DNA from 4 places in the Burkholderia ambifaria AMMD genome. Region 4 is predicted to be linked to each of the others. Evidence: riboswitches for the same ligand, from Rfam matches in the RefSeq annotation. Region 4 holds a riboswitch; each other region holds the start of a gene.
The links. A riboswitch is a leader RNA that binds a small molecule or an ion and turns the genes downstream of it on or off. The one in region 4 is predicted to bind cobalamin.

Region 1 (6,911 bases), on a different replicon from region 4:
CTGTCCGGTTGCTGCTCAACGGACTATCCTTGCCCGCACATTCCCCACCAAATCCAGGAGACGACACCGTGACGCACAGCGTGATCCCCGCAGGCCTCGCCGACGAAATGATCGAGATCCGGCACCGCATTCATGCCCACCCCGAACTGGGCTTCGAGGAATTCGCGACGAGCGACCTCGTTGCCGAGCAGTTGCAGGCATGGGGCTACACGGTGCACCGCGGGCTGGGCGGCACGGGCGTGGTCGCGCAGCTGAAGGTCGGCAACGGCACGCAGCGCCTCGGCCTGCGCGCCGACATGGACGCGCTGCCGATCCACGAGTCGACCGGCCTGCCGTACCAGAGCACGATCCCCGGCAAGATGCACGCGTGCGGTCACGATGGCCACACGGCGATGCTGCTCGCGGCCGCGAAGCATCTGGCGCGCGAGCGGCGCTTTTCCGGCACGCTGAACCTGATTTTCCAGCCGGCCGAGGAAGGGCTCGGCGGCGCGAAAAAGATGCTCGACGACGGGCTGTTCGAGCAGTTCCCGTGCGATGCGATCTTCGCGATGCACAACATGCCGGGCTTCCCCACGGGCAAGTTCGGCTTCCTGGCGGGGCCGTTCATGGCGTCGTCGGATACCGTGATCGTCGACGTGCAGGGGCGCGGCGGCCACGGCGCGGTGCCGCACAAGGCGATCGATTCGGTCGTGGTGTGCGCGCAGATCGTCATCGCGCTGCAGACGATCGTGTCGCGCAACGTGTCGCCGCTCGACATGGCGATCGTCACGGTCGGCGCGATCCACGCGGGCGACGCGCCGAACGTGATTCCCGATCGCGCCCAGATGCGCCTGTCGGTGCGCGCGCTGAAGCCCGAGGTGCGCGACCTGCTCGAGGCGCGCATCAAGGAAGTCGTTCATGCGCAGGCGGCCGTGTTCGGCGCGACCGCGACGATCGACTACCAGCGCCGCTATCCGGTGCTCGTCAACGATGCGCGGATGACCACGTTCGCACGCGACGTCGCGCGCGAGTGGGTGGGCGAAGCGAATCTGATCGACGAGATGGTGCCGCTCACCGGCAGCGAGGATTTCGCGTTCCTGCTCGAGAAGCGGCCGGGCTGCTACCTGATCATCGGCAACGGTGACGGCGAGGGCGGCTGCATGGTGCACAACCCCGGCTACGACTTCAACGACGCGGTACTGCCGACCGGCGCGTCGTACTGGGTCAAGCTGGCCGAGACGTTTCTGGTGTGACGGTGAATGCGGGGAATCGGTTCAATCGCGGCATGTTCCGAGCTAGAACACAACATCCCCGCTGAACAACGCCACCACTGCATCCGGATTCGACGGCCAGTACATGTGCATGTACGTCGCGACGATCGAACCCGTGCGATACACGGCTTCGCCGCTGCCGGGCTCCCCATCGGGCCGGGCGGCGGCGGCCACCGGCGCCAGCGGCGTGTCGAGCCGCGAATAATGAAACGTATGACCGCGCATCGGCCCGCTGCGCGTATCCAGCTGCTGCATGCCGAGCGCCGCGAACCGGCGCTGCATCGTCGCATGGCCTGACAGCAGCCCGAGCATCGATGTCGTCGCGCCTTCGACGTCGGTCAGCGACTCGCACAGATACACCATTCCCCCGCATTCCGCGACGATCGGCCGGCCGGCCGCCGCGTGCGCGCGAATCGTCCGCGCGGCCACGGCATTCGCCGCGAGCGTCGCCGCATGCAGTTCCGGATAGCCGCCCGGCAGGAACAGCGCGTCGCACGCGTCGGGCACGGGTTCGTCGGCGAGCGGCGAAAAGAACCGCAGCTGCGCACCGAGCGCCTCGAGCAGCGCGAGATTGGCCGGATAGATGAACGAGAACGCCGCGTCGCGCGCGATCGCGATGCGCTTGCCGGCGAGCGCGCGCGGCAGCGGGGCGCGGGCCGCCGGTTCCGCGAACGACACGGCCGGCGGCAATTCGGCGAGCGCCGTCTGCGCGAGCACGTCGGCCGCACGCTCGAGCCGCGCGTCGAGATCGCCGATGTCGGCCGGCTGGTGCAGGCCGAGATGGCGTTCCGGCAGCGCGATGCCCGCATCGGCCGGCACGTGCCCGAGCCAGCGCAAGTCGTCCGGCAGCGCCTGCCGCAACAGTTCCGCGTGTCGCGGCGACCCGACGCGGTTCGCGAGCACGCCGTGAAACGGCACCTCCGGCCGGAACCGCGCGAGCCCGAACGCGATCGCCGCGAACGTCTGCGCCATCGCCTTCGCGGAAATCACCGCGACGACCGGCACCCCGAACGCGGCCGCGAGATCGGCGCTGCTCGGCGTGCCGTCGAACAGCCCCATCACGCCTTCGATCAGGATCAGGTCCGCGTCGCGCGCGGCATCGGCGAGCAGCGCGCGGCAGCCGGCTTCACCGACCATCCCGAGGTCGAGCGCGTGCACGGGTGCGCCGCTCGCGCGTTCGAGCAGCATCGGATCGAGAAAATCCGGCCCGGTCTTGAACACGCGCACGCGCCGGCCGAGCCGGCGGTGCAGCCGCGCGAGGCCGGCCGTCACCGACGTCTTGCCCTGGCCGGACGCGGGCGCGCTGACGAACAGCGCGGGGCAGGCCGGCATCGCTCAGAACTCCACGCCGGGCTGCGCCTTCACGCCTTGCTCCTTGTACGGATGCTTGACGAGCCGCATTTCCGTGACGAGGTCGGCCGCGTCGATCAGTGCATCGGGCGCATGCCGCCCGGTGACGACGACGTGCACCGAATCCGGCCGCGCGACGAGCGTCGCGAGCACTTCGTCGAGCGGCAGGTATTCGTACTTCAGCACGGTGTTCAGCTCGTCGAGGATCACCATCCGGTACTCGCCGCTTTCGATCATCCGGCGCGCCTCGTCCCAGCCCTTGCGCGCGGTGGCGACGTCGGCGTCGCGGTTCTGCGTATTCCACGTATAGCCGTCGCCCATCGTCACGAAGTCGCACTGCGCGACCGCGCCGAGGAAGTCCCGCTCGGACGTGTGCAACGCGCCCTTGATGAACTGCACGACGCCGAGCCGCATGCCATGGCCGAGCACGCGCACGGCCATGCCGAAGGCGGCCGTGCTCTTGCCCTTGCCGTTGCCGGTGTTGACGATCAGCAGGCCCTTTTCCTGGGTGGCGGCAGCCTGCTTCTTTTCATGGCCGGCGCGGCGGCGTTCGGCCATCCGCTGATGGGATTCGGCATCGGTCTTCATCGGGAATCGTCCTGTCGAAAGCGAAACAAAGGGTTCAGAGCGGGCCGGCGAGCGCGACCGTCACGCCGTCCCGACTGGATTTGGGGCCGAGCAGCCGGCCCTGCGGCGCCGCGAGTTGCGCGCACGGCTCGGCCACGCCCGCGACGCCGAAACGCGCGAGCGCGGCCGCCGACGGGCCGCTCAATGCCGGTTCGGAGCACTGCGCGAGCTGCGCCGCGTCGAACGCGACGAGCGGCCAGCCGCGCCGCGCGCACAGCGTGCGCAGCGGCCGGGCACGCGCCTTGTCGGCGAGCGTCGCGACGACGGCCGGCTCGGCGTCCGGGTGGCTGGCCAGCGCCGCGCGGATCGCGGCATCGAGTTGCGCGGCCGTCACTCCCGCGCGGAAACCGACGCCGAGCGCGACGCGCATCATGCGCGGCCGCCAAGCGCCGCGCGCACCGCGGGATCGTCGGCGAGCGCCGCGACGCGGCCGATCACGACGATCGCGGGCGAACCGATACCGGTCGCGCGCACGCGTTCGACGATCGTGTCGAGGGTCGCGAGCACGTGCCGCTGCCCGTCACGCGTCGCGTTCTCGATCGCCGCGCACGGCGTGTCGCCGGCCACGCCGCCGTCACGCAGCGCGGCTGCAATGGTGTCGAGCCGGCGAATGCCCATGTAGATCACGATCGTCATCCGCGTCGCGGCCAGCGCGCGCCAGTCGGGTTCGTCCGCGCCCGCGCCGTGGCCCGTGACGAAGATCACGCCCTGCGCGTCGCCGCGATGCGTGACCGGAATGCCGAGCGCGGCCGGGGCGGCGATCCCGGCCGTGATGCCGTTCACGACCTCGACCGGAAACCCGGCCGCGCCGAGCGCGAGCAATTCCTCGCCGCCGCGGCCGAACACGAACGGATCGCCGCCCTTGAGCCGCGCGACGCTGCGGCCCGCGCGCAGATGCGCGAGCATCGTGGCGACGATCGTTTCCTGCGGCGTCGACGCATGGCCGCCGCGCTTGCCGACGTGCTCGATCAGGGCGTCGGCGCGCGCGTGGCGCAGCACGTCGGGGTTCACGAGATCGTCGACGAGCAGCACGTCGGCCGCGGCGATCGCGCGCACGGCCTTCAGCGTCAGCAGATCGGCGTCGCCGGGGCCGGCGCCGACGAGCCATGCGCGGCTCATCGGACGCGGCACGGCGCGCACCGTGTCGTGGCAGTGGAAAGGGGACAGCGAGCGGCACATCGGCGGCCGGCGGACAGGCAATGCATGACGGATCGAGCGAAGCCCGCGCGAGCGCGGGCGGAAAGCGCACCCCATCCGTCCCCCGCGGATCGGGCGTTCGGCGAGCAGCGGGCTCGCCCCTTGCGTCGGCCGGTATCCGGGCTGGCCGCTTGCCAGGCCGCAGCCTTCCCGCCCGCTGAAGGGCAGTGGCATCGCGGGCGGCCTGGGCGCGTGCGGGGAACCGCGACGCGCGGGCGGCGTACCGTTGCGGGGACAGCACAGGCCGGGCGGACGTCCGCCTCCTGTTTCCCGTTTAACTGCGCACGCCGGAGGAGCGCGCGCGAGCACCGAACGCGGCGCATACGATAGCACAGCGCCCGGGCCGCGCGAACCCGCCGCGCGGTCGCCCGGGGTGGCCCCGGACGTGGCCCCGGGCGCGCTGCCGCGGCCATGCAGGACATCCCGCGGCGGCCCGTTTCACCTTGACGCTCCCCGCACCGCCGCCTACACTCGCACGCGTTTTGGTGCTCGCGCGCGCTCCTCCGGCGCGCGCAGTTAAACGGGAAACAGGGAGCCTGCCTGCGCCGCAGTCGAGCCAACCTGTGCTGCCCCCGCAACGGTAAGCGAACGCGTCGCGCCCAGCGCGACGCAGCGCCGCTTCGCCGCATGCCTGCCGCATGCGGACGACCGCCACTGGATGCCGCGCATTCGGGAAGGCGAAGCGGCGTGTTCGTCAGCCCGGATACCGGCCGAAACGTTGGGGTTCAGCGCCGCGGGGAGGCGGCGCATCGTCCACGGCCGCAGCATGCCCGACACCCGAGCGTTTCCCGCTTCCTCCACCGATCCGTCCGCCGCACGCGCGCCGCGCCGGGCCGGCGCGACGAACGGCAGGCGGCGCGGGCAGGGCCGGCGGCAGCCGTGCCGGCATTGACCATGCCGACCGTTCACAAGGAAGCGTCATGTCCGATTCGTCGTTCCGTGCGTCGTGCGGCCGTCCGGCCGGACTGCGCCGCGCCATCCCCGCGATCCGCCCGACGACATGCCGCGCCGCATTCGACGCGACGATCCCGGCCTGATTCCATTTTCGCCACAGGACCTACCATGACCCTACGCAAGCTTCCCGTCACGATCGTCACGGGCTTTCTCGGCAGCGGCAAGACCACGCTGATGCGCCACATCCTGCAGCACGCGGAAGGCCGCCGCATCGCGGTGATCGTCAACGAATTCGGCGAGCTCGGCATCGACGGCGAAATCCTCAAGGGCTGCGGGATCGGCTGCGACGATGCGGAGGGCGCGCAGGGCGAAGCGTCGGGCCAGCTGTACGAACTCGCGAACGGCTGCCTGTGCTGCACCGTGCAGGAAGAGTTCTATCCGGTGATGGAAGCGCTCGTCGAGCGCCGCGCCGACATCGATCACGTGCTGATCGAGACGTCGGGCCTCGCGCTGCCGAAGCCGCTCGTGCAGGCCTTCAACTGGCCGACGATCCGCAACAGCTTCACGGTCGACGCGGTCGTGACGGTCGTCGACGGGCCGGCTGCCGCCAGCGGCCAGTTCGCCGAGAACCCGCAGGCCGTCGACGCGCAGCGCCGCGCCGATCCGAACCTCGACCACGAATCGCCGCTGCACGAACTGTTCGCCGACCAGCTGTCGTCCGCCGATCTCGTGATCGTGAACAAGGCCGATCTCGTCGCCGACGCGCAGTTCGCCGAAGTCGAGGCCGCGATCCGCGAAGAGATCCCGCCGCAGGTGAAGATCGTGCGCGCGACGCGCGGCGAACTGGATCTCGCGATGCTGCTCGGGCTCGAATCGGCGTCGGAGGAAACGATCCACCTGCGGCACGACCATCACGGCTCGGCCGACGACGGCGATCACGATCACCATCACGACGATTTCGATTCGGTCGTGGTGTCGGGCGACGCAGGCTCGCGCGAAGCGACGATCGCCGCGCTGCAGCGCGTCGTCGAGACGCACACGATCTACCGCGCGAAAGGCTTCGCGGCGCTGCCCGATGCGCCGATGCGGCTCGTGATCCAGGGTGTCGGCCGCCGCTTCGACAGCTATTTCGACCGTCGCTGGCAGGACGGCGAAACGCGCGCGAGCCGCTTCGTGCTGATTGGCGAGGATCTCGACCCGGCCGAACTGCAGCGCGCGTTCGACGCCGCGTGCGCGGCGCAGACGCAGCAGGCGTAACGCGCGATGCATCTGCTGCGCACCACGCCGGGCGGCTTCGTCGACGATACGCAGGGCGTCGTCCGGATCGACCAGCAGCCGGCCGACATCGTGATCCTGAGTTCGGCCGATACGACCTTGTCGCTGCTGGCCAGCGTCGTGCCGAAGCTGCCGGCCGGCTTTCCGAGCGTGCGGCTCGCGAACGTCACGTTCCTGCGGCAGCCCGCGTCGGTCGATTTCTATGTCGACGACGTGCTGCGTCATGCGAAGACGGTCGTGATCGATCATCTCGGCGGCGAAGCGTACTGGCCGTACGGGATCGAACAGGCCGTGTCGCTGGCGTCCAAGCGCCGGCAG
Region 2 (6,911 bases), 850 kb from region 4:
GGTCGCGCTGATGGTCGCCGGCGTGTTCGTCGGTTCCGCGACGTGGTGGCTGTGCCTGAGCAGCGCGACCGCCGCGTTGCGCACGAAGATGCCGCTGACGTTCATGCACGGGCTGTCGCGCGTGTCGGCCGTCGTGATCGCGGTGTTCGGCGCGATCCAGTTGATTGCGGGCGTACATGGCATCGTGTGGTCCTGACGCGAACCGCGGTGCGATCGAACGCTCGAACCTGTCCGCACCGACGCCCGCGACCGCCCCGATCAGAACGTATAGCTAACCTTACCGAACGCAGTGCGGCCAAGCGTGTTGTACCCATACGCGGTCACGTACTGACGGTCGAACAGATTCGACAGCGTCGCCGACACCGTCAGGTGCGCATTGATCTTGTACGACGCGCGCAGATTCACGGTCAGATACGACGGCAGATACGTGGCGTTGGCCGGGTCGTCGAACGTCGTGCCGCCGTAGTTCAACGACGCGCCGGTGCTCAGTGCATGCAGGTGCAGTTCGTCCCACGTGTGGTCGATGTTCACGCTGACCGTCTGGCGCGGCCGGCGGCTGAGCCAGCTGTCGTTGGTTTCGTCCTGCGGATTGAGAATCCCCACCGCGATGCTCACCGGCGTCGTGCGGCCGAGCGTGCCCTTGTACGACAGGTCGATGCCGCGGATATGCGCACGGCCGATGTTCATCGGTGAGAACGTCGCCGGGTTGTACGCGATCAGGTTGTTGACGCGCGTGTCGTAGATCGCGGCGCTGAACGTGCCGTACGCCGTGTTCGCGTCGAGCGCGGCTTCGACCGAATCGCTGCGCTCCGGATTCAGGTTCGGATTGCCGTAGCCGGGGTAGTACAGGTCGTTGAACGACGGCAGGCGGAATGCGTTGCCGTACGACACGCGCGCCGTATAGACCGGCGTGATCGCCCACGACAGCGCGGCGTTGCCGGTGTTCACGGCTTTCCCCGCGATGATCTCGTGACGCCCCGCGACGAACATCGTCACGCTGCCGAGCGTCGCCGACTGATGCAGCGAGAACGCGGAATCGTTGCGCGTGGGCACGCCGTCCGGCACGTCGATCGGCAGGAACGCCTGCTCGCGCGTGAAGTCGTATGCGACCTTCGTCTCGCCCGACAGCGGCAGGCCGAACAGGTGGAAGCCGTGCGTCTGATGAGTCAGCGACGTCGACGAACTGATGCGCTGCGAGTCGATCCGGTCGGTCTGGATGGCCGGGTCGCTCGCATACAGGAACTGGCGGTCGTTCGCATAACCGAACGACTGGTCGAACTGCGTGTCGGGCGTAATGTCGAGATGGAACGCGATGCCGGTCGTCAGCTGATGATCGAGTTCGCGGTTCGCATAGCCGGCGTTGTCATAGGACAGGTCGGAGCGGTGATACAGCGCGAACGTCGAGATCGACCAGTTATCGCGCGCGTAACCGAGGCGCGCATCGAGATCCTGCGCGTGGTACGGATTGCGGCCGTCCTCGTGGTACGGCAACACGGGCCGCGTCGCGTCGATGCCGGCGGTGTTGTACGAGTGCAGGCCAAGCGAGTAGGTGAGCCCGCCGAGCGCGGCCAGCGGCCCCGTCGACGGCACGGTGCCCGACGTGCGCAACTGCGTGTCGAAGGTCTTGTTCGAGCCGCCGCCGAACGACACGCTCGTCTGGTTGGGCTGGCCGGCGGCGCGGCGCGTGAACAGCTGCACGACGCCGCCCATCGCGTTCGCGCCGAATGATGCGGCGGCCGGCCCCGAAATCACTTCGACGCGCTCGAACGCTTCGGTCGGCAGGTCGGCCCACGGCGCGATGCCGGTGGTCGGCGAGCCGATCCGGATCCCGTCGATGAATACCGCGACCTGGCTGGCCGACGAGCCGCGGATGCTGACCGACGCGGACGAGCCGGGGCCGCCGGTCTGCGAGACGGTCACGCCCGGCAGCATCGCGAGGGCCTGCGTGATGCTCGGCTCGCTCGGCGACAGACGGTCGAGATCGGCGCGCGTGAGCACCTGCGTTGTTGCATAGCGCTGGTCGAACGATTCGGGCAGATGCCGCGTGTCGGTCACGGCGATCGTCGGCAGGTCGGTGCCGTCCGCGGACGGGCGCGGCTGCGTGATTGTCGTATCGCCGGCGGCGTGGGCGATCGGGGAGAGCAGCGCGGTGGCGGCGGACGTGGCGAGAAGGTGGCGAAGATTCATGAGGCGGCGAGCGTGATCGTGTTGCAGGTACGGCGTGAGCGCGCGAAGACGCCGCGCATGACGGCGACGCAGCGGCGCGACGCTTCCGGCGTGGAAGCGGAGGCGGAAAGGTTGGACATTTGAAGGGTCCTGAGGTCGGGCCGTCCATGCAACGGGGCGACCGCCAAAGGCGGTGCTGGCGCATCGGGACACCCCGCCCGGTGCGGCTGCTTGGACCTCGGGTCGATGGCAGGTCTCCTGGCTCGCGGGTCGTTATTCGCGCCGGCCTTCCCGGTTTCCCAGTGGCGTGTGGTGGCGCGGATTCGCCGCTTACAGTTGCGGGGGCAGCCGCAGATTCGAGGCGCTGCCTCTCCTGCGTTCCCTTTTGATCCCGTTCCCGGGAACCATCAGCGCGCAAGCGTAATGGCGAGCGCTCCGGCGCGTCAATCGTTGGCGGCCGACGGGATGCGAAAAAACGTCAGTGTTCGTCGAATGCTTTCGAAGTCCTTTCTTTTTTCGACGGCACTCGAACCGCATTCACGTCTGATGAAACGGAACGTCGGCCGCGCTGCAATCGCGTCGGAACCGGCTCGGCGCGATGCCCGTCCATCGCACGAACGCCCGCCGGAACGCTTCCTCGCCGCTGAACCCGAGATGCGCGCCGATCCGCTGTTGCTGCTCGCGCCGGGCCCGGTGCAGTCGGGCATCTTCAACGACCCGCTCGGCGCCGCGCACGACCGCCCGAAGTGCAAGCTTTCGTCGATACGATGCGCGCGATGCTGAACGCGCACGGACTTACGCCCGACGCGTTCGGCGCGCGGGTGTTCGATGGCATTCGAGACGGGCGTTACTGGCTGATTCCGCAACCGGAGACGATCAACGGCGCGCTGCAGCGGCGCACTGCGGATATCCTCGCCGCACGTGATCCATCGCTGCCGTCGTTGTGATGTCGTTGTGATGTCGTAATAGGGGCCGGCCGTCCGACGCGGCCGGCTCACGTTTACATATGCGAGCCCGAGCGCGTGCGGCCGCTGGGATCGCCACCGCGATCGGGCGGCGTATTGTTCTGATCGATCTTCGCGAGCACGAAGCCGGCGGGCGGCAGCGCGGCGGGCGAACGGTGGGTGGCGTGCGCGACGGGGCCTTGCGGCAATGCGGCGGGAAGGCTGGATGACGTAACGCCCGGTTGAGCGAACGCCGAAAGGGAGGCTGCCGCGAGGGCGGCGGCGACGATCGCGTGCGTGTTCATGACGACTCCTTCTTCACGACTGAATGCGGGACACCTAATCAGTCTAGAGCGCGAAACTTAACGCGCCGTGAAGAAGCGGCGGCACGCGGATGACAGGATATTCATCCAGGCCATCCGCGCGCCACGACGGTCATGCCGAGGCGGACACGAGCGCGCAGAAGTTCTCGAGATCGACGTTGCCGCCGCTGATCACGATGCCGACGCGCTTGCCCTTCAGTTCATCCTTCATCCGGCGTGCGGCCGCGAACGACAGGCAGCCGGTCGGCTCGACGACAATCTTCATACGGGTCGCGAAGAAGCGCATGCAGTCGACCAGCTCCGCATCGGTCGCGGTCAGGATGTCGTCGACGTCGCGCCGCAGGATCGGAAACGTCAGGTTGCCGAGGTGCTGCGTCTGCGCGCCGTCGGCGATCGTGCGCGGCGTGTCGATATGGACGATCGAGCCTGACCGGAACGACTGCTGGCCGTCATTGCCGGCTTCCGGCTCGACGCCGTACAGCTTCGCGTGCGGCGACAGCGCGCGCGTCGCGAGCGCCGTGCCTGACAGCAGGCCGCCGCCGCCGAGCGGCGTGAACACCGCGTCGAGCGGCCCGACCTCGTCGAACAATTCCTTGGCTGCCGTGCCCTGGCCCGCGATCACGTCCGCATGGTCGTACGGCGGGACCAGCGTGAGCCCGTGTTTCTCAGCAAGCTCGCGGCCGATCTGTTCGCGGTCCTCGGTGTAGCGGTCGTAGGTCACGACGTTGCCGCCGTAGCCGCGCGTCGCGGCCATCTTCGCGGCCGGCGCGTCCTGCGGCATCACGATCGTCGCCGGAATGCCGAGGATGCGCGCCGACAGCGCGATCGCCTGCGCATGGTTGCCGGACGAAAACGCGACGACGCCGTTGCGGCGCTGCGTCGCGTCGAAGCGCGACAGCGCGTTGAACGCGCCGCGGAACTTGAATGCGCCCATGCGCTGCAGGTTCTCGCACTTGAAGAACACCTGTGCGCCGAGCGCTTCGTCGATCGTGCGCGACGTCATCACGGGCGTGCGGTGCGCGTGGCCTTCGAGCCGTGCCGCGGCTGCTGCTACGTCGTCGTAGGTGGGAAGGGTCGGAGTGTTCATGAAGGTCGCTCGTCGGAAGGGTCGTTCAATGGGGCAGCAGGGCGCGCATCATTTCGCATCGTTGTAGACGGTGGCGCGCGACACGCCGAGGTGCTGCGACACGATTTCCATCGCGCGGCGCACCTCGAGGAAGCCGTCGGCCTTCAGCGCGTGCATCAGCTCGCGGCGCTGGTCGGTCTTCAGCTCGCGTGGGGTAGTCGCCAGGCGCGTCGCGAACGCATCGATGCGCTGCCGGATCGCGTCCGCGCCGGCCGGGTCGAGCGTTTCTGCGACAGGTTCGCCTTCGGTGCTGCAGAACTGGTTCAGCATGCCCTGGAAGCCGCGGAACAGCGTGACGTCCGCGTTCAGGCACAGCGCGGCCACGTAGCGGCCGCTCGAATCCTTGATGCCGATCGACGTGCTTTTCGCGGTGCGGCCGTCGGCGAAGCGGTTCGCGTAGTTCGCGAGCACCTGCGGGTAGTCGTCGTCCTCGATGCGCGCGAGCCCGAGTTCGGTCGCCGGATCGCCGACCGCGCGGCCCGACAGGTTGTTGTGGATCGCGAGGATCGCGTGTTCCGGCGTGCGCAGGTCGTGCACGACGACCTCGGTGAACGGCGCGAACATCGCGCCGAGCCCTTCGGCGATGCGCAGCACCTGCTCGATCAGCGATGCCTGCTCCAGTTGCGGTCGGGGGCGGGGCGTGGTCATGCGTTGGCCTGCAGTGCGGGCGCGTTGGCGACTTCCGGCCGCGTGATGTCGGCGAGCAGCGGGCGGGCGATCCGCACGTAGTCGGACGCGTCGAGCACGACCGAGCGGTCGAGGCGGCCCGCGTTGAACGCGATTTCGTCGTTGAGTTCGATGAGAGCCGGGTCGACGACGAGCGTCACGTTCGCGTCGAACACGAACGGCGGCACGGCGCCCATCACGCAGCGCGTGACCGCGGCCGCGAGTTCGGGCGGCGCGAGCGTCGCCTTGCGGCGGCCGAGCGCGTCGGCGACCTTGCGGAAATCGATCTTCAGATGGCCGGGGATCACCGCGAGCGCGGTGGCGTCGCCGCCGTCCTTGAATGTGCAGAGCATCGCCTTCGCGCCCTGTTCGGGACGCGTGCCGCGAATCGCGGCGATCACGTCGGATTTGCCTTCGGCCGGGTGCTCCATCACGCGGAACCGCGCGCCGGAGGTCGTCAGCAGCTCGCGCAGCGCGTCGAAAACGGGATAGTCGCTCATGTCGCTCATGTCGTTCCGGGCAGGAGGCGCGCGTTCGGCGCCGTCGATGGATTGTCCAAGTATAGACGTTTTGTCATGTGCAGGGCAAAAGCCCGGAGCATGGATCGCCCCGTGTGTCGTCGCACCAACAGCCGAAAGGTCGTTTCATATCGCGGAACGCCGGTCGAATTTCCGGCGCGTGGCCGTCCCGCCGCTTGAAAACTTGTTTTGCATCGCAAAAACGCGCGCTTATCTCATTGAAAAACAAGCGAAATTTATATCTTATGTCTTATATAAGAGTTGGTCGAAAGGGAACCGGGCGACGTTACTATTAAGTCCATGCAGTTCGCTTCGTCACACGGAGCGGGCACGCTGAACCCTTTACTCAAATGCGCTTCGTTCCCAGGAGATAGACATGTCCCAATATCAAGACGACATCAAGGCAGTGGCTGGTTTGAAGGAGAAGCAAGGCAGCGCGTGGGATGCCATCAATCCGGAATCGGCTGCCCGCATGCGTGCCCAGAACAAGTTCAAGACGGGCCTGGACATCGCCCGCTACACCGCGAAGATCATGCGCGCCGACATGGCCGCGTACGATGCGGACCCGACCAAGTACACGCAATCGCTGGGTTGCTGGCACGGCTTCATCGGCCAGCAGAAGATGATCTCCATCAAGAAGCACTTCAACAGCACCGAACGCCGTTACCTGTACCTGTCGGGCTGGATGGTCGCCGCGCTGCGTTCGGAGTTCGGCCCGCTGCCGGACCAGTCGATGCACGAAAAGACCTCGGTCAGCGCGCTGATCCGCGAGCTGTACACGTTCCTGCGCCAGGCCGACGCCCGTGAGCTGGGCGGCCTGTTCCGCGAGCTGGATGCGGCCAAGGATGCGGCTGCCAAGGCCGCGATCCAGGAAAAGATCGACAACCACGTGACGCACGTCGTGCCGATCATCGCCGACATCGACGCGGGTTTCGGCAATGCCGAAGCAACGTACCTGCTGGCCAAGCAGTTCATCGAAGCGGGCGCGTGCTGCATCCAGATCGAGAACCAGGTGTCCGACGAGAAGCAGTGCGGCCACCAGGACGGCAAGGTCACGGTGCCGCACGAGGACTTCCTCGCGAAGATCCGCGCGATCCGCTACGCGTTCCTGGAACTGGGCGTGGACGACGGCATCATCGTCGCCCGTACCGACTCGCTCGGCGCCGGC
Region 3 (6,911 bases), on a different replicon from region 4:
TCCATGGCGCGCGACGCAGCGCCCACAGCGGCACGCCCGCGTCGCGCGCGGCGGCCGCTGCGTTCGCGCTGATTTGCGCGGCATACGGATGCGTCGCGTCGATCACGAGACCGATGCCGGCACTGCGCAAATAGGCGGCAAGCCCCGCCGCTCCGCCGAAACCGCCGACACGCACGTCGCAGCGCAGGTCGTCGGGCACCTTGCCGAGGCCTGCGAGGCTATAGACGTGCCCGGGCCCGAGCGTGCGCGCGATCGTCAGCGCATCGCCGGTGCCGCCGAGGAGCAGGATGCGTACGCTCATCGCGCAGTTCCGACGAAACGGCCCTGCCGGTCGATCGCGAACATCTCGACGGCCACCGAGGCCGGCACGATGTCGCGCGCGACCCGCAGCGCGTGCGCACAGACGAGGTCGCCGAGCGGCACGCCGTCCGCGAGCGCGAGCTTCAGCGCTTCCTGGCTGGTGTTCGCCGCGCGCATCGCGGCCTGCAGCGCGTCGCTCGCACCGGCCTCGGCCGCCCACTGCGCGAGCAGCGGCAGGTCGATGCTCGAATGGCGGCTGTGCAGGTCGAGATGGCCGGCCGCGAGCTTGCTGAGCTTGCCGAAGCCGCCGCACATCGACAGGCGGGAGACCGGCGCGCGGCGCAGATGCTTGAGCACCGCGCCCGCGAAATCGCCCATTTCGATCAGCGCCATGTCGGGCAGGCCGTAGTGCGCGCGCATCGCATCCTCGCTCGTGTTGCCGGTGCACGCGGCGATGTGCGCGATGCCGTTCGCGCGCGCGACGTCGATGCCCTGGTGGATCGACGCAATGTACGCCGAGCACGAGAACGGCCGCACGATGCCGGTCGTGCCGAGGATCGACAATCCGCCGACGATGCCCAGTCGCGGGTTCATCGTCTTCAGTGCGAGCGCCTCGCCGCCCTCCACGCCGATCGTCACGTCGAAGCCGCCTGTGTAACCGTATTCGGCCGCGAGCGCGTCGAGGTGCGTGGTCATCATCTGGCGCGGCACCGGATTGATTGCCGGTTCGCCGACCGGCAGCGTGAGCCCCGCGCGCGTGACCGTGCCGACGCCCGGCCCCGCATGAAAACGCACGCCGGGCGCGGCGGACAGCGCGACGCGCGCGAACACCAGCGCACCGTGCGTGACGTCCGGATCGTCGCCGGCGTCCTTGACGGTGCCGGCCTCGGCGCCGTCGGCGGTGGTCCGGCAGAACTCGAGTCGCATCATCACGCGCTGCCCCTTCGGCAACACGATTTCGACCGCATCGTCCGCGTGGCCCGCGAGCAGCAGTCGCGCGGCGGCGAGCGACGTCGCGGTCGCGCAGCTGCCGGTCGTATAGCCGAACCGCAGCGGCGCCGGTCGTTCGGGGGTTTCGTCGCGCATCACGCGGGGCCCGTGAATTCCGTTGCCGCGGGATCGGGCTTGCGCCCGTCGTACAGCGTGACCGGCAACGGCTGCCGCCACGTGTCGAAACGGCCGAGCGGCTCGGCATGCGCGAGCGACACGCGCGTGAGCGTGCCGCCATGCACGTCGCGCCAAGCCGCGAGCGCCAGTTCGCCCTGCAGCGTGACCGCGTTCGCGACGAGCCGGCCGCCGGGCTTCAGCGCCGACCAGCATGCATCGAGCACGCCGGGTGCGCTCGCGCCGCCGCCGATGAAGATCGCGTCCGGCGCGGCGAGCCCCGCGAGCGCGTGGGGCGCGCGCCCCGCGACGAGTTGCAGCCCCGGCACGCCGAGCGCGTCGCGGTTGTGCTCGATGAAGCGCTGACGCTCCGCATGCGACTCGATCGCGATCGTCTGGCACGACGGATGCGCGCGCATCCATTCGATGCCGATCGAGCCGCTGCCCGCGCCGACGTCCCACAACAGTTCGCCGGGTGCGGGCGCGAGGCGCCCGAGCGTCAATGCGCGCATGTCGCGCTTGGTGAGCTGGCCGTCGTGGCGGTACGCGTCGTCGGGCAGACCGGGCGTGAGCGCGCGGCGCGGCGCATCGGGGCCGGCCCGGCAGTCGAGCGCGATCAGGTTGAGCGCGGCGGTTTCGGCGACGGGCCAGTCTTGCGCGAGACCATCGAGACGCCGCTCGAGCGGGCCACCGAGATGTTCGAACACGCTGATGCGGGTCGGGCCGAAGCCGCGCGCCGTGAGTTCGGCGGCGACCGTGGCCGGCGTGCGGCCGTCGGCGCTCAGCACGAACAGGCGCCGGCCCGGCAGCAGGTGGCGCACGAGCGTCGCGAGCGGTCGGCCGACGAGCGACACCGCGCCGACGTCCTGCAGCGCCCAGCCGAGCCGTGCGGCCGCCAGCGACAGCGACGACGGGGCGGGCAGCACGCGCCATTCGTCTGGGGATAGCTCGCGCGCGAGCGTGGCGCCGACGCCGAACAGCATCGGGTCGCCGCTTGCCAGCACGCAGACGGGCGCGTCGCGTCGCGCGAGCAGGCCCGACACGTCGAACGGCGACGGCCATGGCTCGCGCGCGGCCCGCAGCCGCGCGGGCAGCATGTCGAGGTGCCGCTTCGCGCCGACGACCCGCGTCGCGTCGAGCAGCGCGCGCCGCGCGCTGCGCCCGAGCCCCGCGTAACCGTCGTCGCCGATGCCCACTACCGTCAGCCACGCCGTCATGCACCCTTCCCCATCGTCCGATTCCATCGAGTCGCCGCACGGCGGCCGTGAAGGCGCCGGTGCGGCCGTCCGCGTTGCGAAAGTCGGCATGGTACCGTGTTCCACCGCGCGTTTCATCTGCGGGACTGCCCGCGCCGGGCCGCGTTTCGCTTCAGTCATGGCGCCCGATCGACGGTCGCGAAGCGCCGGTGAAATCGGGTATCCTACGGCCGTTCGTTCGCCGGTGCCCTTCGGGGCCGAAGAGGGAACACAGGGCGCGTATCGCGCTGCTGTGGCTGCCCCCGCAACTGTAGACAGCGAGCCGATCTCCCCCCTCATGCCACTGGTTTCACCGGGAAGGCCGGGAGCCGGCGCCGACCTGTCAGCCAGGAGACCTGCCGGCCTGAAAGTGCGTGCGTGCCAGTCGGCGTCGGGCGGGGTGTACCGATGCGTTGGCCGCGGCGCCACACTGCCCGGTATCCCGTTGAGTTCCGCCCCCGTTTCGATTCCTGCGTTGCCCGTCGTGCGCCCGTCGGCTTGCCCGGGGCTCGTGCGCGTCGTCGCGGCCGCCGACGGCGGGCTGTGCCGGATCAAGCTGCCGGGCGGCCGGCTCGACGCGCGGCAGGCGCGCGCGATCGCCGCCGCGGCGCGCAGCTACGGCTCCGGCGCGATCGACGCGACCAATCGCGCGAATCTCCAGTTGCGCGGCATTCGCGACGGCGCGGCTGATGCGCTGGCCGGTGCATTGCTCGACGCGGGCCTCGGCCCACGTACGAGCGCCGCCGATGCCGCCGATGCCGCCAATGCCGCCGATGTCGCTCAGGATAAGGCCGCGCTCGCCGCGAGCGACGACGTCCGCAACCTGATGCTCAGCCCGCTCGCCGGGCTCGATCCCGCCGCGCTGCTCGACAGCCGCGCCCTCGCACGGCCGTTGCTCGACATGCTGACGCACGAGCCGCGCCGCGGCGAACTGTCGCCGAAATTCTCGATCCAGCTCGACGGCGGCGAATCGGTCGCGGCGCTCGATCACCCGCACGATATCTGGCTTGCCGCGCGACGTCGCGGCGACGGCGCGCTGCGCATCGCCGCGGGCCTGGCCGGCTGTCCGCCGGTCTCGTCCGACGATTCGCCCGCTTGGTTCGACGTGGCGCCCGACCAGGCCGTCGCACTGGTGCGCGCGTTGCTGCTCGCATTCCTCGATCTTGCACCGGCCGACGTCACGCGGATGCGCGCGTTGCTCGCGACCGGCGGCGAACGGGCGTTGCGCGAGCGCGCGCAGCACTACGCACCCTTCCCGCTCGCGGCCGATCCCGCACTGGCCGGCTGGCGGCGCATGCCCGCGGATGCCGCGCTGCGTTTCGGCGCGCGGCCGTCGCTCGACGCGGCGCGCTGCAGCGTCGGCGCGCAGTTCGTGCTCGGTCGGCTCGACGCGACGCAACTGGAACGGCTCGCGGCACTCGCTGAAGCCGAAGGCGACGCCACGCTGTCGATGACGCCGTGGCAAGGCGTATTCGTGCACGGCGTGCGGCGCGAACGCGCGCCGGTCGTGCTCGATGCGCTCGCGTCGCTCGGTCTCGTGTGCACGCCGTCCGACCCGCTGGCGGCGCTGGTTGCCTGCACCGGCAGCGCGGGCTGCGCGAAGGCGCGCGCCGATACCAAACATGACGCACTCGCGCTGGCCGCGCGCGTCGGCCATCCGGTCGACGTGCACCTGACGGGCTGCGAGCGCCACTGCGCGCTGCCGCACCCCGCGACGTACACGCTCGTCGCGGTTGCGCCTGCACGCTACGACCTTTACCGGCGCGACGCCGCCACGGGCCTCGGCGCCCCGCTCGCGCGCCATCTGACGATTGACCAGGCCGCGGCCCGATTGACGGACCTGCGGCATAGCCAGGACACCACAACCGATGCTTGACTACATTCGCGACGGGCAGGAAATCTACCGCCAGTCGTTCGCGACGATCCGCGCCGAGGCCGACCTGTCGCAGGTTCCGCCCGATCTCGAGAAACTCGCGGTGCGCGTGATCCACGCGTGCGGGATGGTCGATGTCGTCTACGACCTGCGCTTCTCGGCCGGTGCCGGCACGGCGGGCCGCTCAGCGCTCGCGGCCGGCGCGCCGATCCTGTGCGACGCGCGGATGGTCGCCGAAGGCATCACGCGCGCGCGGCTCCCAGCCGGCAATCGCGTGATCTGCACGCTCGGCGAACCGGAGGTGCCCGATCTCGCGCGGCATCTCGGCAACACGCGTTCGGCCGCGGCGCTCGAACTGTGGCGCCCGGATCTGGACGGCAGCGTCGTGGTGATCGGCAATGCGCCGACCGCGCTGTTCCACCTGCTCGACATGATCGACGCCGGCGCGCCGCGCCCCGCGCTGATCCTCGGCTTTCCGGTCGGCTTCATCGGCGCGGCCGAATCGAAGGCGCTGCTCGATGCCGAGAGCCGCGGCGTGCCCTACGTCACGCTGCTCGGCCGCCGCGGCGGCAGCGCGATGGCCGCCGCCGCCGTCAACGCACTCGCGACGGAGGCCGAATGACGGCCCCGCGCGGACGCCTGTTCGGGGTCGGCGTCGGCCCGGGCGATCCTGAACTGATGACGATCAAGGCGCTGCGCGTGCTGCAGGCCGCGCCGGTGGTCGCGTATTTCGTCGCAAAGGGCAAGAAAGGCAATGCGTACGGGATCGTCGAAGCGCACCTGCTCGACGCGCAGACGCAACTGCCGCTCGTCTATCCGGTGACGACCGAGGCGCTGCCGCCGCCGCTCTGCTACGAGACGGTGATCGCCGACTTCTACGACACGGCCGCCGAGATCGTCGCCGCGCATCTCGACGCCGGGCGCGACGTCGCGGTGATCTGCGAAGGCGATCCGTTCTTCTACGGGTCGTACATGTACCTGCACGATCGCCTCGCGACGCGCTACGACACCGAAGTGATCCCGGGCGTATGCGCGATGCTCGGCGGCACGGCCGTGCTCGGCCAGCCGCTCGTCTATCGCAACCAGAGCCTGTCGGTGCTGTCCGGCGTGCTGCCGGAGGACGAATTGCGCACGCGGCTCGCGCAGGCCGACGCGGCCGTCGTGATGAAGCTCGGCCGCAACTTCGACAAGGTGCGGCGCGTGCTCGACGAACTCGGGCTCGCGAAGCGCGCGCTGTACGTCGAGCGCGCGACGATGGCGGCCCAGCGCATCGTGCCGCTCGACGAAGTCGATCCGATGGCGTCGCCGTATTTCTCGCTGCTCGTCGTGCCGGGGGAAAAATGGCAAGGATGACGACTCCGCCCGCGATCGTGATTCTCGGCGCGGGCGCGCTCGATATCGCGCGGCGCATCCAGGCGCTTTATCCGGGTGCTCGCGTGCATGGGCTCGCGTCGCGCGTCGACGCCGACGTGCCGTTCGACGAACTCGGCACGCACCTGCGTGAGCTGTACGCGCGCGGCCTGCCGATCGTCGCGCTGTGCGCGGCCGGCATCGTGATCCGTTGCGTCGCGCCCGCGCTCGCCGACAAGGGTGTCGAGCCGCCGGTGCTCGCGGTCGCGGAAGACGGCTCGGCCGTCGTGCCGCTGCTCGGCGGTTTGACGGGCGTGAACCTGATCGCGCGCGAAATCGCAGAATGCCTCGGCGTCGTGCCGGCGATCACGACGAGCGGCGAACTGCGCTTCGGCGCGTGCGTGCTCAATCCGCCCGACGGCTATGCGCTCGCCGATCTCCAGCAGGGCAAGCGCTTCGTGTCCGACCTGCTCGCGGGCGCGGCCACGCGCATCGACGGCGCGGCGCCGTGGCTCGACGACGTCGCGCTGCCACGCGACGACGCGGCCGCGCATGCGATCCGCGTGACGCCCGATGCGTGGCGCGGCGCGCGCGACGAACTCGTGATCCATCCGCGCAGCGTGGTGGTCGGCATCGACGCGCGCGGCGTGCAGGCCGACGCATCGCCATCGCTCGCCGAACGCATCGATGCGCTGCTCGATGCACACGGCCTCGCACGGCTGGCGCTCGCCGCGCTCGTCGCGCCGGCGACATTGCTCGGCGATGCGCGGGTCGAAGCGGCGGCGCACACGTTGGGCGTGCCGCTGCGCTTCGGCGATGTCGAAGGCGTTGTCGAAGGCGAAGGCGTTGTCGAAGGCGAAGGCGTTGTCGATGGCGATGGCGATGGCGATGGCGAAGATGACCGCAACACCGATGCCGCCGCACTGCTCGCCAGCACGTTGCGCGTCGCGCACACGCTGCGCGCAACGTCCGACGGCCTCGCCTGCGCGGTCGCTGCACACCCCGTCGATCCCGCCACGCTCGGCCGCGCGCGCGGCCGCCTGACGGTG
Region 4 (6,911 bases):
TGCGTAGCGTCTTCGCGGCGGCGACCATGTTCGTCAGCGCCGGAATCACTTCCGCCCACTGACGCGTCTTCAGCCCACAGTCCGGGTTCACCCACAGGCGTTCCGCCGGAATCCGCTCGGCCGCCTTCTTCATCAGGCCGACGATGTGATCCTGCGTCGGGATGTTCGGCGAATGGATGTCGTACACGCCCGGGCCGATCTCGTTCGGATACCTGAAGCTGTCGAATGCGTCGAGCAGTTCCATGTCCGAGCGCGACGTCTCGATCGTGATCACGTCCGCGTCCATGTCGGCGATCGACGCGATGATGTCGTTGAACTCCGAATAGCACATGTGCGTGTGGATCTGCGTGTCGTCCTGCACGCCGTTCGCGGTGATGCGGAACGCCTCGACCGCCCACTTCAGGTACTCGCCCCATTGCGCGCGGCGCAGCGGCAGGCCTTCACGCAGCGCGGCCTCGTCGATCTGGATCACGCGCACGCCGGCCTTCTCGAGATCGAGCACTTCGTCGCGAATCGCGAGCGCGAGCTGGTAGCACGACACCGAGCGCGGCTGGTCGTCGCGCACGAACGACCAGTTCAGGATCGTCACCGGGCCGGTCAGCATGCCCTTCATCGGCTTGTTCGTCAGCGACTGCGCGTACGTGATCCATTCGACCGTCATCGCCTTCGGGCGGCTGATGTCGCCGAACAGGATCGGCGGCTTCACGCAGCGCGAACCGTACGACTGCACCCAGCCGAACTGGCTGAATGCATAGCCGTCGAGCTGCTCGCCGAAGTATTCGACCATGTCGTTGCGCTCGGCTTCGCCATGCACGAGCACGTCGAGTCCGAGCGATTCCTGTTCGCGCACGCTGCGCTCGATCTCGGCCTGCATCGCCGCGCGGTAGCCGGCTTCATCCAGCGCGCCGGCCTTGAACTGGCTGCGCGCGTGGCGGATGTCGGCGGTCTGCGGGAACGAGCCGATCGTCGTCGTCGGGAAGGCCGGCAGGTTCAGGCGTGCCGACTGCTTCGGCGCGCGCTGCGTATAGGGGCTCGCGCGGTTGCCGAGCTGCGCGTCGATGCGCGCGAGCGCGGCCTTCACCGCCGGGTTGTTCACGCGCGGCGAACGGCGGCGCGAGTCGATCGCGGCGGCGTTGGCGGCAAGCGCGTCGGCCACCTTGTCGCGGCCTTGATTCAACGCCGTCGCGAGCACCTTTAGTTCGTCGAGCTTCTGCAGCGCGAACGCGAGCCACGAACGGATCTCCGCGTCGAGCTTCTCTTCGCTCGCGAGATCGACCGGCACGTGCAGCAGCGAGCACGAGGGCGCGATCCACAGGCGATCGCCCAGTTGCTTCGCGAGCGGCTCGAGCCAGTCGAGCGTCGCGTTCAGGTCCGTCTTCCAGATGTTGCGGCCGTTGATCGCGCCCACCGACAGCACGCGGTCGGCCGGCAGTTCGCGCACGAGTGCGTCGACTTCGTCGCGGGCGTTGATCGCGTCGACATGCAGGCCGTCGACCGGCAGCGACGCCGCGAGCGTCAGGTTGTCCCCAAGCGTGCCGAAGTACGTGGCGAGCAGCAGCTTGATACGGCGCGTTTCCAGCGCCGCATACGCGGTGCGCAATGCCTGACGCCATTCGGCGTCGAGCTCGGTGACGAGGATCGGCTCGTCGATCTGCACCCATTCGACGCCCTGCGCGGTCAGCGTGTCGAGCAGCGCGCCGTACACCGGCAGCAGCTTTGGCAGCAACGCGAGGCGATCCGAATCGTCCTTCTCCTTGCCGAGCCACAGGTACGTGACGGGGCCGAGGATCACCGGCTTCCCGGCGACGCCCAGTGCCCGAGCTTCGGCCAGTTGCTGGAGCAGGCACGACGGATCGAGCGAGAAGTTCGTGTCCGCGTGAAATTCGGGGACGATGTAGTGATAGTTCGTGTCGAACCACTTCGTCATTTCGCCGGCGGAAACGCCGCCGCAGCACGCTCCATGCTCGTCCACCACTTGCGCCGAACGGCCGCGCGCGACGCGGAAATAGTTGTCGAGCACGTCGCCGTGGAAGCCCTGCACGCGCTTCGGCAGGTTGCCGAGCGTAAAGCTCATGTCGAGCACCTGGTCGTAGAACGAGAAATCGCCGATCGGCGCGAGATCGAGGTCGCGCTGGGCGTTCCAGTGACGCGCGCGCAGCTCGGCGCCGAGTGCCTTCAGCGCGTCGCGCGACGATTCGCCCTTCCAGTAGCGTTCGAGGCCGAACTTGAGTTCGCGCTGCGCGCCGATGCGCGGAAAACCGAGGTTGTGTGTCGTAACCATGAAGCTGCCGTCCAGAGAGAAATTGAAGATCCGGCAGCCATCATAGGGATTTCATCCCATGAAATAAAATGGCATTATTTCATTCATCCATTAAATTTGTTCATGTGTTTGCGGAGTGAGCGATATCCATGCTGGAACGATTCCATCTCGTCGTGATCCGTGAAGTCGAGCGCCAGGGCTCGTTGACCGCGGCCGCCAATGCGCTGCACCTCACGCAATCGGCGCTCAGCCATACCGTCCGGAAAATCGAGCAGCAGCTCGGCACGCCGATCTGGGATCGGGAGGGCCGCGGCCTGCGGCTGACGCAGGGCGGGCAATATCTGCTGAAGCTGGCGAACCGCCTGCTGCCGCAGTTCGAGCTCGCCGAGGAGCGGATGAAGCAGTATGCAAAGGGCGAGCGCGGCACGCTGCGCATCGGGATGGAATGCCATCCGTGCTACCAGTGGCTGCTGAAGGTCGTGTCGCCGTACCTGTCGCGCTGGCCGGACGTCGACGTGGACGTGAAGCAGCGCTTCCAGTTCGGCGGCATCGGCGCGCTGTTCGGCCACGACATCGATGTGCTCGTGACGCCCGACCCGCTGAACAAGCCGGGGCTGCGCTTCGATCCCGTGTTCGATTACGAGCAGGTGCTGGTGGTCGCGGATGCGCACCGGTTCGCGAACGCCGACTACGTGACGCCCGAGCAGCTGACCGACGAGGTCCTGATCACCTACCCGGTCGAGACCGACCGGCTCGACATCTACAACCAGTTCCTGACGCCGGCCGGCATCGTGCCGCGGCGCCACAAGTCGATCGAGACGACCGACATCATGCTGCAGATGGTGGCGAGCGGGCGCGGCGTGGCCGCGCTGCCGAGATGGCTTGCCGATGAATACGCGGACCGGATGCCGGTCGTGCCGGTCAAACTCGGCAAGAAGGGCATCGCGAAACAGATCTTCCTCGGCATCCGCGACGCGGACGCATCGATCGACTATCTCGCCGCATTCGTCGCGCTCGCGCGCGAATCGACGTGGAGCGCGCCGCGCATGCTGCGCTAGGCGCGCCCCGATGCGATGCGCGTCAGGCGGCGCGCATGGTGCGTTCGCCGCGTTCGACCCATGCGCCGAACAGCAGGCCGATCGTCGTCCACATGATCGCCTGCATGCCGATCGCGGCGACGCGGAACTTCCACAGCACCGCGGCCGGGAATTCGGCCGGCACTTCATCGATCGACGGCAGCCCGATCTGCACGGCCGCGATGATCGCGACGAACGCGAGGCCCGCGACGATCGATGCGTTCCACGGGCCGAGCTTCGCCAGCAGATGACGACGCACGCTGACCGAGAACGCCATCGTCGCGACCGAGATCGCGATCATCAGGAAGAACAGGCCCGTGCGATAGCCGATCGTGTCGTGGTCACCCACTGCCGGCGGATTGGCCGGGTATTTGATGCTCGGCACGATCACGAGCGCGACGAACGTCGCCGCCGCGAGCCATGCGGCGAGCGGCCGTGCCGGGAGGCGGCTGCCTCGCCCGTATGCAAACGCGAAGACCAGCGAGAACAGCCCGCCGAATGCCGCGCCGTAGGTCACGACACCCGTCAGCAGGCCGACGCCGGCCTGCGTGCGGCGGCTGACGAGTTCGGGCTCCGGGGCTTCGCCGTTGGCGGCGTCGACTTTTTCTCCGAAGGAGATTGCCTGATCGACTTGCGGTTCGCCGACGATTCTGGCGAAACCGAACGTGAGGAGGCCCGCGACGATGCCTGCGAGCATCCCACGCATGAGCAGCTTTCCGATCATCGTGTGCTCCGCGTCAGTGGCAGGGAAAGCCGAGCAGATGGCGGCCGTCGTGGACGAACTCGTGCACGTACATGCCCGGCACGAGCGACGTCGCTCCCTGTTCCGCACCGACGAAATAGAGCGCGAGCAACAGGATCAGGCCGACGAAGATGGCCCACGGCAACAGCTCGCGGACGGGAATGGGCGCCGGCACGACGACCGGCTTCAGCACTGCTTCGCTCATGGATGCACCTCAGGGGAATCGCGCCCCGACAAATGTTGGATGGAATACGAAGGCAGGTCTGGCTTCCGGGATTGAAGATCCGCGGTTACAGTGGCGCGACCGCGCCGGGCTTGCACCGGCTTCCGCACCTCGTATCGGGCGAATTGTACGCGCGAACGTTCGCGTGTTGAAGGCCCGCGCATCACGGGCGCGGCCGTTCCGAACTTTCCGGCCATCGACATGACCCAACCTGCCTCGCTGCGCCTGATCGCGCATGCGCCGACCCGCGCGATGCGCATCGGCGCGTTTCCCGCCGACGATCCGCTCGATGCACGCGGGCTCGCCGCGGCTGCCGCGCTGCGCGAGCGGTTCGCAGGCGCACCCGGCGCGATCGTGCTGTGCAGCCCCGCACCGTGCGCGCGGCAGACCGCCGACGCGCTCGGGCTGCACGCGGCCATCGACGATGCGCTACGCGATGTCGACTACGGCCACTGGCACGGCAAGCGGCTGCATGACCTCGCGCGCGACCTGCCGGACGAACTCGGCGCGTGGCTCGACGATCCGTCCGCGTCGCCGCACGGCGGTGAATCGTTCGAAGACGTCGCGCGCCGCGTCGGCGCATGGTTGAGCGCGCTGCCATGTAACCGCGACATCGTCGCGATCACGCATGCGGCGATCGTGCGTGCGGCCATCGCGCACGTGCGCCGGATGGACGCGAAGGCGGCGACCCGCATCGACGTCGCGCCGCTGTCGTGCACGATATTCGCCGCGTCGGGCGATGGCTGGACGTCGATCACGGACGACGTTCGACGCGATGCCGATGCGTAAGCCCGCCTGCTCACTATATGGAGAATGACGACGCCATTTCCTTACACCCCTGTAAGAAAATGGTTCGTCCTCCCGACTGTCATCAAACTGACTGGTAGCGAAAGCTAGCATCGGCTGCGGTTACCTACGAGATGCCGCCATGAATCAGCCTGCTTCGTCCGCCGCGAATAACGCCGGCTCCACCGAACGTACCCGACAGGTCGGCTATGCCGTCTTTCTGCTGGTACTCGCGGCCGGCGCCGTCTATATCGCCACCCACCTGATCGCCGATCTGTCGCCCGTGCGCGAAGGGTCGCTGTTCCCGTACCTGATGCTCGGCGCCGCGCTGGTGATCGCGCTCGGCTTCGAATTCGTCAACGGTTTCCACGACACCGCGAATGCGGTCGCGACTGTGATCTACACCCACTCGCTGACGCCGAACGTCGCGGTGATCTGGTCCGGCATGTGGAACTTCCTCGGCGTGATGGTTTCCAGCGGGGCCGTCGCCTTCGGCATCCTGCAGTTGCTGCCGGTCGAGCTGATCCTGCAGGTCGGCAGCGGGTCGGGTTTCGCGATGGTGTTCGCGCTGCTGATCGCCGCGATCGTCTGGAACCTGGCGACCTGGTATTTCGGGTTGCCGTCGTCGAGCTCGCATACGCTGATCGGATCGATCATCGGCGTCGGGCTGATGAACCAGTTGATGCACGGGCCGTCGGGCACGAGCGGCGTCGACTGGGGCCAGGCGCTCGGCGTCGGCAAGTCGCTGCTGTTGTCGCCGATCGTCGGGTTCCTGTGCGCGTCGCTGCTGCTGCTCGTGCTGAAGGCCGTCGTGCGGATTCCGGAGCTGTACAAGGAGCCGCCGAAGGATCAGCCGCCGCCGTTCTGGATCCGCTGCCTGCTGATCCTCACGTGTACCGGCGTGTCGTTCGCGCACGGCTCGAACGACGGGCAGAAGGGGATGGGCCTCATCATGCTGATCCTGATCGGCACGATGCCGACCGCGTATGCGCTGAACAAGGCGGTCACGACGGCCGAATCGCAGACCTTCGTCGCCGTCGCGAACCAGGCGGCCGCGACCTTCGCGAAATACTCGAACGGCGCCGCGCCGTCCGCGAATCCGCGCGCCGACGTCGAGCACTTCGTGCAGCGCCGCGAGATGACGCCTGCCGTACTGCCGGCCGTGCAGCAACTGTCCACGTCGCTCGCGACCGCGGTCGGCTCGTCGGGCTCGATGGCGGCCGTGCCGCAGGGTGACGTCGACAACGTGCGCAACACGATGTATCTGGTATCCGAAGCGATTCGCCTGATCGAGAAGGCGGGTCAGCCCGCGTTCGCCGCCGATGACAAGCTCGCGATCGACAACTACCGCAAGCAGCTCGATCACGCGACCAAGTTCATTCCGACCTGGGTGAAAGTGGCCGTTGCGATCGCGCTGGGTCTCGGCACGATGGTCGGCTGGAAGCGGATCGTCGTGACCGTCGGCGAGAAAATCGGCAAGCAGCATCTGACGTACGGACAGGGTGCGTCGGCCGAACTCGTCGCGATGCTGACGATCGGCGCGGCCGATGTGTACGGGCTGCCCGTGTCGACGACGCACGTGCTGTCGTCGGGCGTCGCGGGCACGATGGCGGCGAACGGGTCCGGGTTGCAGTGGAGCACGGTGCGCAGCCTCGTGCTCGCGTGGGTGCTGACGCTCCCGGCGTCGATCGCACTCGCGGCCGGGCTTTACTGGCTGTTCCGGTCGATCGCCTGAGCGGGACGGGCGGCGAGCGGCTGAGGAATTGGTCGCTCGCCGGGGAGGTATCCGGAATTTCGTGTGTGAGGCGGATTGAGTTTCAGACT

Region 1: linked by a shared signal. The riboswitch ahead of cobA (uroporphyrinogen-III C-methyltransferase) and the one ahead of BAMB_RS23260 (CbtB domain-containing protein) in region 4 are both predicted to bind cobalamin.
Region 2: linked by a shared signal. The riboswitch ahead of BAMB_RS19500 (TonB-dependent receptor domain-containing protein) and the one ahead of BAMB_RS23260 (CbtB domain-containing protein) in region 4 are both predicted to bind cobalamin.
Region 3: linked by a shared signal. The riboswitch ahead of cobG (precorrin-3B synthase) and the one ahead of BAMB_RS23260 (CbtB domain-containing protein) in region 4 are both predicted to bind cobalamin.

Annotation. Positions count from the first base shown of each region.
Region 1 is NC_008390.1:1,716,554-1,723,464, forward strand. Features, by position in the region: gene BAMB_RS07840 (M20 aminoacylase family protein) at 69-1,232, shown strand; gene BAMB_RS07845 (cobyrinic acid a,c-diamide synthase CobB) at 1,275-2,582, opposite strand; gene cobO (cob(I)yrinic acid a,c-diamide adenosyltransferase) at 2,586-3,188, opposite strand; gene BAMB_RS07855 (cobalamin biosynthesis protein) at 3,223-3,600, opposite strand; gene cobA (uroporphyrinogen-III C-methyltransferase) at 3,597-4,346, opposite strand; cobalamin riboswitch at 4,517-4,753, opposite strand; cobalamin riboswitch at 4,891-5,153, shown strand; gene cobW (cobalamin biosynthesis protein CobW) at 5,487-6,575, shown strand; gene cobN (cobaltochelatase subunit CobN) at 6,582-6,911, shown strand, end outside.
Region 2 is NC_008391.1:774,226-781,136, reverse strand. Features, by position in the region: gene BAMB_RS19505 (LysE family translocator) at 1-196, shown strand, start outside; gene BAMB_RS19500 (TonB-dependent receptor domain-containing protein) at 259-2,187, opposite strand; gene BAMB_RS35410 (hypothetical protein) at 2,173-2,310, shown strand; cobalamin riboswitch at 2,398-2,590, opposite strand; partial or broken gene BAMB_RS35930 (helix-turn-helix domain-containing protein) at 2,704-2,835, opposite strand; gene BAMB_RS19490 (hypothetical protein) at 2,943-3,113, shown strand; gene BAMB_RS19485 (hypothetical protein) at 3,167-3,415, opposite strand; gene BAMB_RS19480 (threo-3-hydroxy-L-aspartate ammonia-lyase) at 3,546-4,520, opposite strand; gene BAMB_RS19475 (helix-turn-helix transcriptional regulator) at 4,569-5,207, opposite strand; gene BAMB_RS19470 (YbaK/prolyl-tRNA synthetase associated domain-containing protein) at 5,204-5,725, opposite strand; gene BAMB_RS19465 (isocitrate lyase) at 6,120-6,911, shown strand, end outside.
Region 3 is NC_008390.1:1,738,758-1,745,668, reverse strand. Features, by position in the region: gene BAMB_RS07965 (cobalt-precorrin-6A reductase) at 1-301, opposite strand, end outside; gene BAMB_RS07960 (cobalt-precorrin-5B (C(1))-methyltransferase) at 298-1,386, opposite strand; gene BAMB_RS07955 (bifunctional cobalt-precorrin-7 (C(5))-methyltransferase/cobalt-precorrin-6B (C(15))-methyltransferase) at 1,386-2,621, opposite strand; cobalamin riboswitch at 2,826-3,017, shown strand; gene cobG (precorrin-3B synthase) at 3,124-4,515, shown strand; gene BAMB_RS07945 (precorrin-8X methylmutase) at 4,508-5,134, shown strand; gene BAMB_RS07940 (precorrin-2 C(20)-methyltransferase) at 5,131-5,865, shown strand; gene cobJ (precorrin-3B C(17)-methyltransferase) at 5,862-6,911, shown strand, end outside.
Region 4 is NC_008391.1:1,620,900-1,627,810, forward strand. Features, by position in the region: gene metE (5-methyltetrahydropteroyltriglutamate--homocysteine S-methyltransferase) at 1-2,281, opposite strand, end outside; gene BAMB_RS23250 (LysR family transcriptional regulator) at 2,410-3,318, shown strand; gene BAMB_RS23255 (CbtA family protein) at 3,341-4,060, opposite strand; gene BAMB_RS23260 (CbtB domain-containing protein) at 4,074-4,283, opposite strand; cobalamin riboswitch at 4,318-4,459, opposite strand; gene BAMB_RS23265 (histidine phosphatase family protein) at 4,503-5,090, shown strand; gene BAMB_RS23270 (inorganic phosphate transporter) at 5,230-6,822, shown strand; partial or broken gene BAMB_RS23275 (transposase) at 6,905-6,911, opposite strand, start outside.